Linked DNA regions of Sinorhizobium meliloti. The protein of the gene in region 1 interacts with the protein of each later gene in a pairwise test. Links are inferred from orthologs where the notes say so. Each region holds a gene or a part of one and is shown in the gene's direction. Other genes may lie near its edges.

What was found.
Region 2: the proteins of JOH52_RS19835 (region 1) and JOH52_RS07355 interact in binary tests that used the Escherichia coli proteins (3 or more experiments, as listed by UniProt). The link is inferred for Sinorhizobium meliloti from one-to-one orthologs.

What each region holds. Positions count from the first base shown.
Region 1 is NZ_JAGIOS010000002.1:192,443-199,864, reverse strand. The notes cover bases 2,047-5,045. They hold JOH52_RS19835 (LytR/AlgR family response regulator transcription factor), read left to right. Parts: upstream 2,047-3,154; coding sequence 3,155-3,937; downstream 3,938-5,045. Other genes in these bases: JOH52_RS19825 (M10 family metallopeptidase C-terminal domain-containing protein), read right to left, coding at 4,550-5,045; JOH52_RS19830 (hypothetical protein), read right to left, coding at 4,026-4,424; JOH52_RS19840 (sensor histidine kinase), read left to right, coding at 2,047-3,167. Also shown: JOH52_RS19845 (autotransporter outer membrane beta-barrel domain-containing protein), read right to left, coding at 1-1,786; more of JOH52_RS19840, read left to right, coding at 2,016-2,046; more of JOH52_RS19825, read right to left, coding at 5,046-7,422. UniProt on the Escherichia coli protein: Member of the two-component regulatory system BtsS/BtsR, which is part of a nutrient-sensing regulatory network composed of BtsS/BtsR, the low-affinity pyruvate signaling system YpdA/YpdB and their respective target proteins, BtsT and YhjX.
Region 2 is NZ_JAGIOS010000001.1:1,561,002-1,568,424, reverse strand. What follows is about bases 1,828-4,827. They hold JOH52_RS07355 (glutamate-5-semialdehyde dehydrogenase), read left to right. Parts: upstream 1,828-2,685; coding sequence 2,686-3,969; downstream 3,970-4,827. Other genes in these bases: rsfS (ribosome silencing factor), read left to right, coding at 4,637-4,827; JOH52_RS07350 (nicotinate-nucleotide adenylyltransferase), read left to right, coding at 4,026-4,592; proB (glutamate 5-kinase), read left to right, coding at 1,828-2,693. In the rest of the region: JOH52_RS07370 (GNAT family N-acetyltransferase), read left to right, coding at 1-321; GTPase ObgE, read left to right, coding at 499-1,509; more of proB, read left to right, coding at 1,512-1,827; more of rsfS, read left to right, coding at 4,828-5,128; 23S rRNA (pseudouridine(1915)-N(3))-methyltransferase RlmH, read left to right, coding at 5,281-5,763; JOH52_RS07335 (murein hydrolase activator EnvC family protein), read left to right, coding at 5,869-7,278; JOH52_RS07330 (S41 family peptidase), read left to right, coding at 7,268-7,423. UniProt on the Escherichia coli protein: Catalyzes the NADPH-dependent reduction of L-glutamate 5-phosphate into L-glutamate 5-semialdehyde and phosphate. The product spontaneously undergoes cyclization to form 1-pyrroline-5-carboxylate.

The sequences.
Region 1 (7,422 bases):
CGCTGCCGCCGATCGACTGCACCAGGATACCGTAGGAATGCCCGCCCGAGGTGCTGATCGTCCCGCCAGCATTGTTGATGGTAGCGGTGTTGCCGTTGCCGCCATTGCCGCCATTGCCCGCGCCACCGCCGAGCACGTCCGTGAAGTCGCCCCCCGTCCCGCCGCCGCCGCCGATCGAGTGCAGAGTGACCGCAGCGGAAAAATCCCCTGTTGTCGTGATCTTGGAGCCGGTGGTGACATACGCGCCGACGCCGCCGGCATTGCCACCGAAGCCGCCGCCGCCGCTCGTTCCGACAACGGCCGTGTCGTCGCCACCATTGCCGCCCTGGCCCCCGATGCTTCCGCCCAGCAGGCCGTAGGCCTGGATGCCATCTGTCTCGATAGAACCGCCATAGACGTTGATCTGAATCGCGCCGACGTCGCCGCCTCTACCGCCGGAGCTGTCCTTCTCGCCGCTGGCGCCGTCGCCGCCGCGCCCGCCCTGGGCCAACCCGACGACGCCGGCGACATAATCGCCCTTTGTCGAAACCGTGACACCTGATTGGACGCTCAGGGTAGAGCCGAAGGCAGAGCCGTTCCCACCACGGCCTCCGGTCGTTGACGCGGTGCCGGCGCCGCCATCACCACCCTGACTGATGGCAACGATGCCGCCGGACAGTTCGTTGGGGTCGGAGCCGGTGGTGACCACGGCTATATCGGAATAGGTGTCGATGCTGAACTGGCCGCCGTCCGCGCCGGCGCCGCCATCGTCGGATGAATCCTGAGAGGCCGTGCCATAAGAGCCTTGGCTGAATGCATAGATGCCGCGCGCGCTGTCGGCGCTGTTCGAGTAGATGTTGATCGCACCGATCGAGGCATTTCCGCCGGATGAACCGTTGTGAATTTGGATGGCGCCACCCGCGCCACCCGCGCCATTGTCGTGCCCCCCCGCCTGGCCGATGGACTCGGCGGCGAGACCCCAGACATAGTCCAGCCCGTTCAGCGGGTTGGTCGCGCTGCCGAGATTCACCTGCCCGGTGTTGGTGATGCTGATGCTTCCGCCGCTGCCGCCGACCCCCCCGAACTGGTCGCCCGCCGCGCCGCTGTTCTGATTACCGCCGGTGCCACCCTTGCTCACGGCATGGATGCCGGCCATGCCCCTGGCCGTGTTCGGGCTGAGCGACTCTACGCTCAGCGCGCCGTAGTTGGTGATCGTCAGCGAGCCTCCCGACCCGCCAGCTCCACCGTTGGACTTGTAGTTGTCGTTATCCCCGTCCCCCGAGCCGCCGAAGCTCGTTGCCGAAATCAAGCTGCCGATCGAGCCTGGATCCGTCGAGGTGGTCAGGGTTATGGGGCCGTAATTGGTGATCGTCACGGCGCCCCCGGCGCCGGCGGTTCCCTCGTCGACGCCAGCGCCACCCATTGTGTATGTCATGATAACACCGCCGACGGAATCCCAGGGCATGGTGTAAGGGAGACTGGCGCCGGCCGTGTACGACGCCTGGGTGTTGATCGTTATGCTCGCTCCGGGATCACCGTTCTTCTCATCCTTGTCATCGACACCACTGTCGCCCCAACAGGCCGACCATGTGTATCCATAGTCGACCTGGCCGATCGTCTGGGTTGCATTTCCATTGCAACCCGCATACGCCTCGCCGGCCAGGGCCGCCCCGCCGAGCCCTACGGCCAGCACGATCAAAAAATGCGACGTGTTCCGCTCGGACGGAAACGCAGCTTGGACGCCGGGTCCGAATGCTGCCAGCGAAGACCTCGGCCGGGCTTTCCTGGTTCTGGTGGCGTGCTTCATCCGATGTATCCCCCCGAAAAATGGCGCTCATACATCGACACACGGCGGCAAACCTTGCACCACCATGCTCAACGTGCGAGTGTGCGACGCGCTGAATATGCGACTCCTTATAGGTATTAATGATGCGCCCTCCGCGCATAGACACGCCCTATTCGATGAACCGGTCGATCTACTCGGTGAAGAAACCAATCCTGCCCCGGGATGACGGCAATTAGGGAATTACAGCTCGATGGTTGTTATTGCCGAGCCCGATCTGCTTCCCGATCTGAGTGGAAGTCACATCGCGGATCCAAGCTACAGGCGGAGCCGGACGAAGCGAAAATTCAACGGGTCGGGTACCGTTCTGGTGGGTGCGCTCGGTTCGTTCTGGCGGGCGCAGACGGCCGGCTGGCTCTTCGGCGCGCTGTTCGCCGTCGTCAGCCGTATTCTCGCATTCGAGGACGTGGCGTTCGCGTTTGCATTGACCGCCGTTCTCGAGCCGCTTGGGTTCGCGCTCACTACGCTTGCTTACCGAATATTCCGTCACCGGATCGGCGGCGTCACGCTGACGGTCGTTGCAGTCGCCCTGGCGCTCTCGATTGCCGGTGGCGTGCTGCAGATGCTGATCGCCAACGCAATGAAGGACGTCCTGCAGCCGAACATCGATCCGGACTATGGCGCCAATGGCTCGGTAATCCCGGCCATCTACTATACCCTTATCTTTCTGGGATGGTCTCTTGCCTATCTCTGGATCAAGGCGGATGCCGACGCCCGAAAGCAACGGATGCGGCGCCACCGGGCTCGTGAGGAGGCGCTGCGGGCCGAGCTTCACCAGCTGCGCCTGCAACTCGATTCACACTTCCTGTTCAACGTGCTGAACACTGTCGCGATGGAGATTCCGGAGGAGCCGGACACCGCGCTTGAGATGATCCATCGGATCACGGCGTATCTGCGCTACTTGCTCGAGAACCAAACGCGTCGCATCTGTCCGCTCTCGGACGAGATCGAAGCGATGATGGCCTACATCCGTATCCAGGAGTTGCGGTTCGAAGGTCGCCTCGATTGCGTGGTCGAGGTGGACCCCGCCGCCCGGCCGGTCGCCGTGCCGCACCTCATTCTACAGCCGCTGGTCGAGAACGCCGTGAAGCACGGACTGCGCTCGCCGGCCAGCCGCTTCGCGGTCGGCATCACCGTAGAGTGTCGGGATGCCGACCTCTTCATCGAGATCAGCAATCCCGGCCGGCTGGAGGCGGGCGAGCGTGACCGTCCGCCGATCGGTCTCGCCAACATTCGCCGCCGGCTGGAACTGCACTATCCACTCGGCCACGCACTCACACTGATCCAGGCCGGCGACAAGGTGATCGCGCGACTGATGCTGAGGGGGGCTGCATGCTACGCGTGATGGTTGTCGACGACGAGCCGCCGGCCCGGCGCGGGCTGAAGCGACTCATGCAAGCGCACCCGGATGTCGAAGTCGTCGGCGAAGCCGGCTCACTGGATCAGGCGCATCAACTGACGCACGCCTTGCGGCCAGATGCGATCTTCCTCGACATCGACCTTGGCGACGATGACGGCTTCGGCCTCATCAAGCGGCTCGATCAGGTGCCCGCGATCGTCTTCGTGACCGGACATGGCACCTACGCGCCTCAAGCCTTCGATGTCGCAGCGCTCGACTTCCTGCTGAAGCCGGTCGAGCGGCAGCGCCTGGCGCTGACCCTCGAGCGGTTGCGGCGTTATCGGCACGCACTCGAACTCGGCGGCAAGGTCCTCGATGACACGGCAACCGTGCTGCCGGTGGTCATGCCGGGCAGGCGACGCTTGCACATCAGGATGGCGGGCCAAACACTCGTCCTGCCGACCGACGGGATCGCCATGCTGGCCGCCGAAGCGGACTTTACGCGCATCGTGATGGCGGATGCACGGGACCATCTGGTATGCCGGTTGCTCGGCCAGTTCGACGCAGAGCTTCCGACGCCGCCATTCTTCCGCGTCAGCCGCTCTCTGATTATAAATCTGGATCGGGTGGTGCGCGTGAGATCGCAAGACAAGGGGCGCTCGCTCCTGTCGCTCGGCCGGTCCCTTACGCCAATCATGCTCGGTCGGGTCGCCACCACTCGCTTGCGGCGTGCGCTCGATGGATTCCAGCGGGTCGGAACTGTCCCTGACGGGTGATGATCCCGCTCGACTGATCACGTGTGCCAAAGTGCTACAGCGACCTTTGCGCGTCTGATAAGACGCGCGGCGCTGTAGTCTTGGCTCTTCAATACATAACTGGATTGAGCGTGACGTAGACAGGCGAACCCGCCTCGAACCGTGTGCTGCCGCGCGCGACCAGCCAGCCATCCGCACGCTCCAGGCGCGCAACGATCCGCAGCGTTGGCGAAGCATTCACGCTGGCGGGCGGGGACAAGGAAAATGCTATCGACGTTGACGTGCCGTCGCTTTTGATGCGCGTTTCCGTGGCGCGACGTCGCGCTTCGTCCTGAATGGCAGGATCCTCGAGGTAAATTTCTAGATGACCTTCCGGGACCGCGCCGCCCTCGAATGTGACTGCGCCACGAATATCCGGCGATTGCGCAGCGACTGGCCCGGCGACCGCGGCGACGGCCGCAGCTCCGGCGGTCATCAATACTGTGCGGCGGTTGGTCGGGCGCTTCATCACACACTCTCCCATGGACGCCCCGCGAAACCCCTACGGTAGCGGCACTACCGCTCGGCTTGTAATTCGAAAGGATGCACGACGCAGTGGATGGGGCGCCTGAAAGCGCCCCATCCACTATCAGGTTAGATAATAATGAAGTCGGCCGCCGAAAGCTTCAGATTTGTGCTCAGCTGCGCATATTGAATCGCCGCGATTTCTCCGGCGCCATCGGCGTCATAGGACAAGACGCCGCTATCGGCATCGTAGATGATGCGGTCGTCGGCGTCATGGGCGACGCCCCCCGCACTCCCGTAAAATGCACCCAGGGCGAGAGCGCCTTCGCCACCCACGCTCTCGAAGATGAGGTTGTCCAGCAGGATCGTGTCGTCGATGACATTGAAGTCCTTGATCCAGTCGACATTGCCGTTTCCAAGCGCCGTCGAGAAGCGGAATGTATCCTCTCCCGCGCCGCCGGTGAGCGTGTCGGCCGCCAGACCGCCGTCCAGCAGATCGCTGCCTCCGCCGCCAATGAGCGTGTCGGATCCCGCAACACCCGGCTGGGCCGGCTGAGGGGGGAACTCGACCGATACGTTCAACTCATATGTCGAGCCTGCCGGCACGGCTTCCGCCCAGCCATCGCCCGGCGCCGTCGGTGACCAGCTGCCTTCCAGTATGTAATAGGTGCCGGTCTCCTGAGCTACGAATACCAGGCTGGAATCCCGGTTGCTTGTAGAGCCGGGGTCGCCGCCGCCGTCATCGTTCTGAGCGACGATGTTGCCGGCGCTGTCGAGCAGCCTGACCCAGCTGTCATGGACATTCGGATCGGCAATTCCGTCAATGTCGATCGTAATGACCGTACCGGCCGCCAGATCGATCTTGTAGTACCCGCCCCGGCCGTTTCCGGTGGCGTTGACGGTCGTATGAAGGATCGTTGTCGAATCGAAGATATCGGGGTCGCTGGTCAGGGAAAAGTTGTTGGAAATGTCGAACGCGGCTGCGATGGAGTTGTTCGCCGCGTCCGGTCCAAGCGTGGCGTAGCCGCTTCCCATGCCCGGACGCGGCGGCGCGTCCCCCTGATAGGCAAAATCGCCGAGCAGGGTGTCGTCACCGCGGCCGCCGTCGATCGTGTCGTTTCCGCCTTGGCCGGTCAACACATTGGCTGCGCCGTTGCCGGTCAGCCGGTCGCCGAATCCCGACCCCGCAAGATTCTCGATGGAGACATATGTATCTCCGCCGGACCTGCCTCCAGCGAGACTGAGCCTCACGCCGCTCGTCGCGTCAGCGTAGTCCGCCGTGTCGCTGCCGGCGCCGCCGTTCAATCTGTCGGCGCCGCCGCCGCCGGTCAGCGTATCGTCGCCAGCACCGCCGGAGAGCTCATTGGCCAGGGCATTGCCGATGAGATGGTCATCGAACGATGAACCGGCGGCATTTTCGAAGCCGACGAGAATATCGTGCCGGATGACTGCGCCTCGGCCGACGATTTGCACCGGACCATCACCGTCGCCGCCGCTGGCCGTGCCGTTGGCAAGATCGATCGTCACGCCGTCCGGGCTGCCCGCATAGACGACCGTGTCGATACCGGAACCACCATCCAGATAGTCCTGACCGGCGCCACCGATGACCGTGTCGTTGCCGGCTTCGCCATACAGGATATCGCCATCGTTGCCGCCATCCAGAATGTCATTGCCGCCGCCGCCATTGAAATAATCCCCGCCGCCTTGGCCCCAGAAATGATTTGCGGCGGATGTGCCGATGAAGCGGTCAATGCGGTCATCGGAACCGATCAGGTTTTCGATGCTGTGGAAAGTGTCGCCTGAGGCGGTGCCGCCGCTGGCGACATTCGTGGCAAGGTTGACGAGCAGTTGGAAAGGGCTCTCCTTGCTGAAATCGACAGTATCGACGCCTGCCCCGCCCCTGAATATGTCCACGCCGTCCTGGCCGCTCAGCACATCGTCGCCGGCGCCCCCGTCGAGAATATCGTTGCCCTGGCCGCCAAGAATGGTGTCATTGCCGCCGCCGCCGTAGAGCGTATCGTTGCCATCGTCGCTTTCGGTCTGGTCTTCAAGATCTTCGACATCGATCGTGTTGTTGATATCGCGGCTGGCGAGCGAGTCGCGGCCGCCGATGATCAGGTCGTCTCCTCCCTTGCCGAAAATCGTGTCGTCGCCGGCGCCGCCGTCGAGCGTATCATTTCCGTTGCCGCCGAAGATGATGCTGGTCATCGTGTTGTCCCCGGCGATGGGCGGAGACGCGCCGCCGCCGCCCGGCTGGGTTGTCGACTCGTCGGCGTAGATGATGTTTTCGACGTTGGCGATTTTCCTGATTTTCAGGTTCCTGGACAGGAGGATGACCGTGTCGTTGCCGCCATTGGCCTCCTCACGAACGATGTCCTCCAGCGAATCGACGAAATAAGTATCGTCGCCGCCGTTGCCAGCCATGCGGTCGCCGCCGCTCCGGCCGTCCAGGGTGTTGGCGCCGTCATTGCCGATCAGGATGTCGTCAAACCTGCTGCCGATCCCCGTCTCGATGTAATAGTCCGCCGCATCCGCATTGTGGCCGGCGAAGATCGACACATTATTGCTGTGACCGTTGACACTTGAGAACTGTCCGGCGCGCAAGTCGAGGATCGTACCCGCGGTCGAGCCGGAGAAGTCGATCGTGTCGACCCCGCCGGTGTCATGAATGGCAAAACCGATGTCGTGCTGCATGCCGGACGAGGTCAATTGGTAGCCGTACTGCGTGCTCCCGAAGCCGTAGACATTGTCCCCTGTGTTGAGGTCGATGTGCTGATAGGTACGCACTCCATTCTCGTCGACGGTTGAGAAAAAGCGGCGGATGACGGCCTCTATGTCGGCCATGAGCGGGGTCGAGGCAGACCAGCGGCTGGTTTCCCCGACATCGATCCCATCGAAATAGGACATGACGCTGTATTGCTGGCGATCATAGGTCCAGGTCGCATTGTTCAGGTAGTTGATCTGCACGCCGCCGGGACCGCTGTAATTGTAGAGCCCGGGAT
Region 2 (7,423 bases), on another replicon or contig:
GACGACGTCCATATCGGCTGCATCGGCATCGAACTCCGGCACGGCCAATGGCATGTCGGCTACTGGCTGAACCGGTTCTACTGGGGCAAGGGGCTGGCGAGCGAGGCGGTCCATGCCGCGGTCGAACGATTCTTCCGCCGCATGCCGGAAACGGTGCTGCATTCGGGCGTCTTCGCCGACAATCCGGCCTCGCTCAAGGTGCAGGAGAAACTCGGCTTCCGGATCACCGGCTGCAGCCAGATCTATGCGCTCGCCCGCAATGCGATGGTCGCGCATATCGAAACCCGGCTTGCGGCCGAGGACCTGCGCCGCCCGGACTGAACGGATACGGAACCCCGCCAGTACCGCTCCTGGCGGGGTTCTTCATGTCGATAATCTTTGACCTCTGCCGGAAGCGCCTATATCGATGGCGCAAAAGCAGAGCGGGATCGGGAACGTGCGCGGGCTGCCCCGCATTCCGTCCTCAACTTGAAGCGATCACGTAGAAATGGCGAACCGATGAAATTCCTCGACGAAACGAAAGTCTATATCCGGTCAGGGGATGGCGGCGCGGGCGCCGTTTCCTTCCGCCGCGAGAAGTTCATCGAGTTCGGCGGCCCCGACGGCGGCGACGGCGGCCGCGGCGGCGATGTCTGGGTGGAAGCCGTCAACGGCCTCAATACGCTCATCGACTTCCGCTATCAGCAGCATTTCAAGGCCAAGACCGGCACGCACGGCATGGGCCGCAACCGCACCGGCGCAAAGGGCGGCGACGTGACGCTGAAGGTGCCGGTCGGCACCCAGATCTTCGAGGAAGACAACGAGACGCTGATCGTCGACATGGTGGCGGAAGGGCAGCGCTACCGGCTCGCCGCCGGCGGCAATGGCGGCTTCGGCAACGCGCATTTCAAGTCCTCCACCAACCAGGCGCCGAGCTGGGCCAATCCGGGCCTCGAGGGCGAGGAGAAGACGATCTGGCTGCGGCTGAAGCTGATTGCCGATGCCGGTCTCGTCGGCCTGCCGAATGCCGGCAAGTCGACCTTTCTCGCCGCCTGCACCCGGGCTCGGCCGAAGATCGCCAATTATCCCTTCACGACGCTGCATCCCAATCTCGGCGTTGCGACCATCGATGAAAAGGAATTCATCATCGCCGACATTCCGGGGTTGATCGAAGGCGCGCATGAGGGCGTGGGCATCGGCGACCGCTTTCTCGGCCATGTCGAGCGCACCCGGGTGCTGCTGCATCTCGTCTCCGCGCAGGAAGAGGATGTCGCCAAGGCCTACAAGACCGTGAAGCACGAGCTCGAGGCCTATGGCGGCGGGCTCGAGGAGAAGCCCCAGATCGTGGCGCTGTCGCAGATCGACGTGCTGGACGAGGAGGAATTGAAGGCGAAGGCCAAGGCGCTCGGAAAAGCCTGCGGCACGCCGCCGCTCCTCATCTCCGCCGTGACCAACAAGGGTATGACGGAGGCGCTGAGAGCATTGCGCAGCGTCATCGCCGCGGCCAAGGCGGGCGAAGAGGAAGCTTAAGCATGACCAAGGCCCGCAAAGCGCTCGAGAATTACCGCCGGGTCGTCATCAAGATCGGCTCGGCACTCCTCGTCGACCGCAGGACCGGGCTGAAGAAGAGCTGGCTCGACGCGCTCTGCGCCGACATTGCGGCCCTCAGGGCCAAGGGCGTGGAAGTGCTCGTCGTCTCCTCGGGAGCGATTGCGCTTGGACGCACGGTGCTCGACCTGCCGGCGGGTGCGCTGAAGCTCGAAGAGAGCCAGGCGGCCGCCGCCGTCGGCCAGATCGTGCTGGCGCGTGCCTGGTCGGAGAGCCTCTCGACCCATGCGATCGTCGCCGGCCAGATCCTCCTGACGCTGGGCGACACCGAGGAGCGCCGGCGCTACCTCAATGCCCGCGCGACGATCGGTCAGCTTCTGAAGCTCGGCTCGGTGCCGATCATCAACGAGAACGACACGGTCGCGACCACAGAAATCCGCTATGGCGACAACGACCGGCTGGCAGCGAGGGTCGCGACCATGGTCGGCGCCGATCTCCTGGTCCTGCTCTCGGATATCGACGGGCTCTATACCGCGCCGCCGCATCTCGATCCGAACGCCCGTTTCCTCGAAACGGTCGCCGAAATCACGCCCGAAATCGAGGCGATGGCGGGCGGCGCTGCCTCCGAGCTTTCGCGCGGCGGCATGCGCACCAAGATCGACGCCGGCAAGATCGCAACCACTGCCGGCTGCGCGATGATCATCGCCTCCGGCAAGCCGGATCATCCGCTGGCCGCGATCGAGGCGGGCGCGCGCTCGTCCTGGTTCGCGCCATCAGGCTCTCCGGTGACCGCCCGCAAGACCTGGATCGCCGGACAGCTCCTGCCGGCCGGTTCGCTCTCGATCGATGCCGGAGCGGAAACGGCGCTGCGTTCCGGCAAGAGCCTGCTGCCGGCCGGCGTCCGGCAGGTGACGGGAAGCTTCAGCCGCGGCGATACGATTGCGATAATCGGCGCTTCCGGCCGCGAGATCGCCCGCGGTCTTGCCGGCTACGATGCCGACGAGGCGCGCCAGATCGCCGGCAAGAAGTCGGCCGAGATCGCCGCCATCCTCGGCTATGCCGGCCGCACCGCCATGGTGCATCGCGACGATCTGGTCATGACGGCTCCATCGGGCGCGCGCCTTGTAGAGGAAAGCGACGAGGGAAAGGGCAAGCTCCATGCTTGAGACGGTGGAAAAGGACAAGGACGTCAACGCGATGATGCTGGAGATCGGACGCCGCGCCAAAGCGGCCGCCCGGCCGCTCGCGACCGCAAGCGCCGAGCGCAAGCATGCGGCACTCGTCGCCATGGCAGGCGTCATCGTCACAAGGACCGCGGAAATCCTCGCCGCCAATGCGCTCGACCTCGAAAACGCGCGCGAAAGCGGCGTCGCCAGCGCCTTCATCGACCGGCTGACGCTGACGGAAAGCCGCATCCGCGACATGGCGGACGGCATCCGCGCGATCGCCGAACTCATTGACCCCGTCGGCGAGGTGATCTCCGAATGGGACCGCCCGAACGGGCTTCACATCGAACGGGTGCGCACGCCCCTCGGCGTGATCGGCGTCATCTATGAAAGCCGTCCGAACGTCACGGCGGATGCCGGCGCGCTCTGCCTCAAGGCAGGCAATGCGGTGATCCTGCGGGGCGGATCCGACAGCTTTCACTCGTCGCGGGCGATCCATGCCTGCCTGACCGAGGGATTGAAGGTCGCGGGCCTGCCGGAAGATGCGATCCAGATGGTGCCGGTCGCCGACCGCGCTGCCGTCGGCGCCATGCTCACCGGCTTGAACGGCGCGATCGACGTGATCGTGCCGCGCGGCGGAAAGAGCCTGGTCGCGCGCGTCCAGAACGAGGCGCGGGTGCCGGTCTTCGCCCATCTCGAAGGTCTCTGCCACATCTATGTCGATGCGTCGGCCGATCGCGACATGGCGAAGAAGATCGTCGTCAATGCGAAGATGCGCCGGACCGGCATCTGCGGCGCCGCCGAGACGCTGCTGATAGACCGCAACGCCGCCGAGAAATTCGCAAAGCCCCTCCTCGAGGCGCTCGTCGATGCCGGCTGCGAGGTGCGCGCCTCCGATGACCTCGCAAGTGTAATGCCCGGCCTGAAAGCTGCGACCGACGAGGATTGGGCGACCGAATATCTCGACGCGATCATTTCGGCGAGATTGGTCGACGGCATTTCCGGCGCGATCGAGCACATCAACACCTGGTCGTCCGCCCATACCGAAGCCGTGATCGCCGAGGACCCTGCGGTGGTCGAGCGATTCTTCTCAGAGATCGACTCGGCGATCCTCCTGCACAATGCCTCGACGCAATTCGCCGACGGCGGCGAGTTCGGCATGGGCGGCGAGATCGGCATCGCCACCGGCAAGATGCACGCCCGCGGGCCCGTCGGCGTCGAGCAGCTCACCTCGTTCAAGTATCGTGTGCGCGGCACCGGACAGGTGCGGCCCTGACGACACCGAGCGAAGTGAATGCGCGCTACCTCAGCATGCCGCATGTCGAGTCCGGCATGGCCGTCGGCCTGTTCGGCGGGTCCTTCAATCCGCCGCATGACGGGCATGCGCTCGTCGCCGAGACCGCATTGCGCCGGCTCGGGCTCGACCAGCTCTGGTGGATGGTGACGCCCGGCAATCCGCTCAAGGACCGCAACCATCTCGCGCCGCTTGGCGAACGTATCGCCATGAGCGAGAAGATCGCCCGCAACCCGCGCATCAAGGTGACCGCTTTCGAGCAGGCGCTCGGTCAGAGCTACACGGCCCGCACGCTGGAAGTGATCCGCGCCCGCAACCGCGATGTCCGTTTCGTCTGGGTCATGGGCGCCGACAATCTCAAGAACTTTCACCGCTGGCAGGACTGGCGCAAGATCGTCGCCACTTTCCCGATCGCCGTCGTCGACCGGCCGGGATCGACCCTTGCCTATCTGTCCTCGCCGATGGCGAGGGCTTTCAGCAGCGCCCGCGTCGACGAGGATGATGCGGGAACCCTCGCTTTCCGCCGCGCGCCCGCCTGGACCTTCATTCACGGCCCCCGTTCGGGCTTGAGCTCGACGGCGCTTCGTTCGGCCAAATCCGGGTGAATTCCCGTAATTCGGATCTCGTGTCTTGAAACCGTATAGGTTTGATGCCTACATTTAGGTACGGTTCGAAGAAATATTTCGAATCGAACGTGCCTGTTCTGTTCATTTGGAAAGGAAAAACCCTGACAACAGCACACGCCAAGGGATTTGCGGCATCCGCATTCCCGCGCAGCACGGAATCGAGCGACGAAGCCGCTGTCCGTGCGCTTCAACTGGTCCTCGAAAGCCTAGAGGACTCGAAGGCAGAAAATATCGTTACCATCGACATTGCCGGAAAATCGGCGCTGGGAGACTTCATGGTCGTCGTCTCCGGGCGATCGAACAGGCATGTGATGGCCATTGCCGACCACTTGATCACGGACCTGAAGGACGACGGCCTCGGCAGGGCTCGCGTCGAAGGTCTTGAGGGTGGCGATTGGGTACTGATCGACACCGGCGATGTGATCGTTCACATCTTCCGGCCGGAGATCCGGGCGTTCTACAACATCGAAAAGATGTGGGCGGCTCCCGAGATCGAAGACGGTACCCTGCACTGAGACACGTCGCCCGATCCTGACCATCGACTCAGGACGGAGCGGCGGCCGGTGCCGAAGGTGACACGCGGTTGCCATCGCCGATAAGGCGGATGGCGGCAAGAATTTTGCCGGTCGATAATTTCCGATCGGCACCGGCGGGGACGGATCGGGTCATGCGTATCGGACTTTTCGCAGTCGGCCGCCTCAAGGCGGGGCCGGAAAAGGATCTCGCGGGCCGCTATCTCGACCGGTTCGCCAAGGCCGGCCCGGCCGTCGGCCTCGAATTGGCCCGCGTCGTGGAGACCGCCGAAAGCCGCGCCGCCAATGCGGAGACGCGCAAACGCGAGGAAGCCGGCCAGCTTGAAAAAGCGCTCGCCGACGGCAGCCTGCTCGTGCTGCTCGATGAGCGCGGCAAGGCGCTCGACTCGGAAGCCTTCGCGCGCCTGCTCGGTACCTTAAGAGACAGCGGCAAGCGCGATCTGATGATAGCGATCGGCGGTGCCGACGGACTCGATCCCGCACTCCACGCCCGCGCCGACGCCGTGCTCAACCTCGGCAAGATGACCTGGCCGCACCAGCTCGTGCGCATCCTCATCGCCGAACAGCTTTATCGCGCCGTGACGATCCTTTCGGGACATCCTTATCATCGGGCGTAGACCACGGGTCGAAGACGGCCCCTCCCCGCCAATAACGAGAATATGTATTGGTGTGCCCGGCCAAATCGGATTAGGGTCTCCTAACTTTTGGACTTACGAGACTGGATGAAACCTCCAACGAACAGAGCCGGTTTGCTATCCGGCGCGCGGCGGATCCGCCGCGGCGCTGCGGTTGCGGCGCTCTTCCTGTCGGTGATCGGGCCGACTGCGGCTCAGGCGCCCGCCGATGCGGGGGCCGCCAAGGCGGCGCCGCCGGATCCGGCTGCCGATCTGGCGGTCCGGCGCGACAGTACCGCGAGCGAGCTCGAGGCGCTGTCGAAGACGATCACGCTCTCGCGGGATCGCTCCGAGGCACTCGAAAAGACGATTGCCGAGATCGACAAGAGCAACGAGACCCTGCGTGACGCCCTCGTGGATTCGGCAGCCAAGCGGCAGGAGTTCGAACGCCGGATTTCAGACGGCGAAAGAACGCTCGGCGATCTGCGCGTCAAGGAGGATGTGGTGCGGCGCTCGCTGCGCGCCCGCCGCGGCCTTTTGGCCGAAGTGCTCGCCGCCCTCCAGCGCATGGGCCGCAATCCGCCGCCGGCAATCCTCGTGACCCCGGAGGATGCGCTCGGCTCCGTCCGCAGCGCCATTCTGCTCGGCGCCGTCGTTCCCGAAATACGCGAGCAGACCGACAGCCTCGTCGCCGACCTGAAGGCGCTTGCGGATATCCGCAGCGGCATCGCCAGGGAACGCGAGGAACTGACCGCGGCAATGACCGCCCGGCTCGAGGAAGAGCGGCGCATGTCGATGCTCGTTGCCGAAAAGGAGAAGCTGAGGCAACGCAATGCGGCCGATTTGGCGGCCGAACAGCGCAAGGCCGAGGAACTCGCCCTGCAGGCGGAGAACCTCGGGGGCCTGATCTCATCGCTCGAAAACGAGATCTCCTCCGTGCGCGAAGCGGCCGCCGCCGCCCGCGCCGAGGAGGAGGAACGCCGCCGCATGAGCGAGGCCGAACGCGAGGCTGCGCGGGAGCTCGCCAGGAGTGCGGTGCCCGACAAAAACCGCATTGCGCCGGCATATGTCTTTTCCGAGCTGCGGGAGCGGCTGGCTTATCCCGTTGCGGGTTCGCTTGTGCGCCGTTTTGGCGACGCGGACGGAACAGGGCATTCGCTGCAGGGGATCATGCTCGAGACCAATGCAGGCGCGCTGGTGACCACGCCGGCGGACGGGTGGATCGTCTATGCCGGGAGTTTCCGCAGCTACGGGCAGATGATCATTCTCAATGCCGGCGACGGGTATCATATCGTGCTCGCCGGCATGGAGAACGTCAGCGTCCGGCCGGGGCAATTCGTCGTGGCCGGAGAGCCGGTGGCGGCGATGGGTGCAAAAAGAGTGGCGAGTGCGGCGGCCTTGGCGCTGGAAACCGACAGGCCAACGCTTTACATTGAATTCAGAAAAGACGGGAAGCCGGTTGATTCCCGACCGTGGTGGACCGCAGCAGAGGTTGGAAGGGCGCGAAATGATACGTAGAGCTTCACTTGTCCTGGTCGGGGCGCTGATGGGCGCGACGGCGATGGGCGTCGTCTACTCGGCAACCATGCCGGCCGTGGCAGCAAATTCGTCGACATACCGCGAACTGGCGATCTTCGGCGACGTCTTCGAGCGCGTGCGCGCG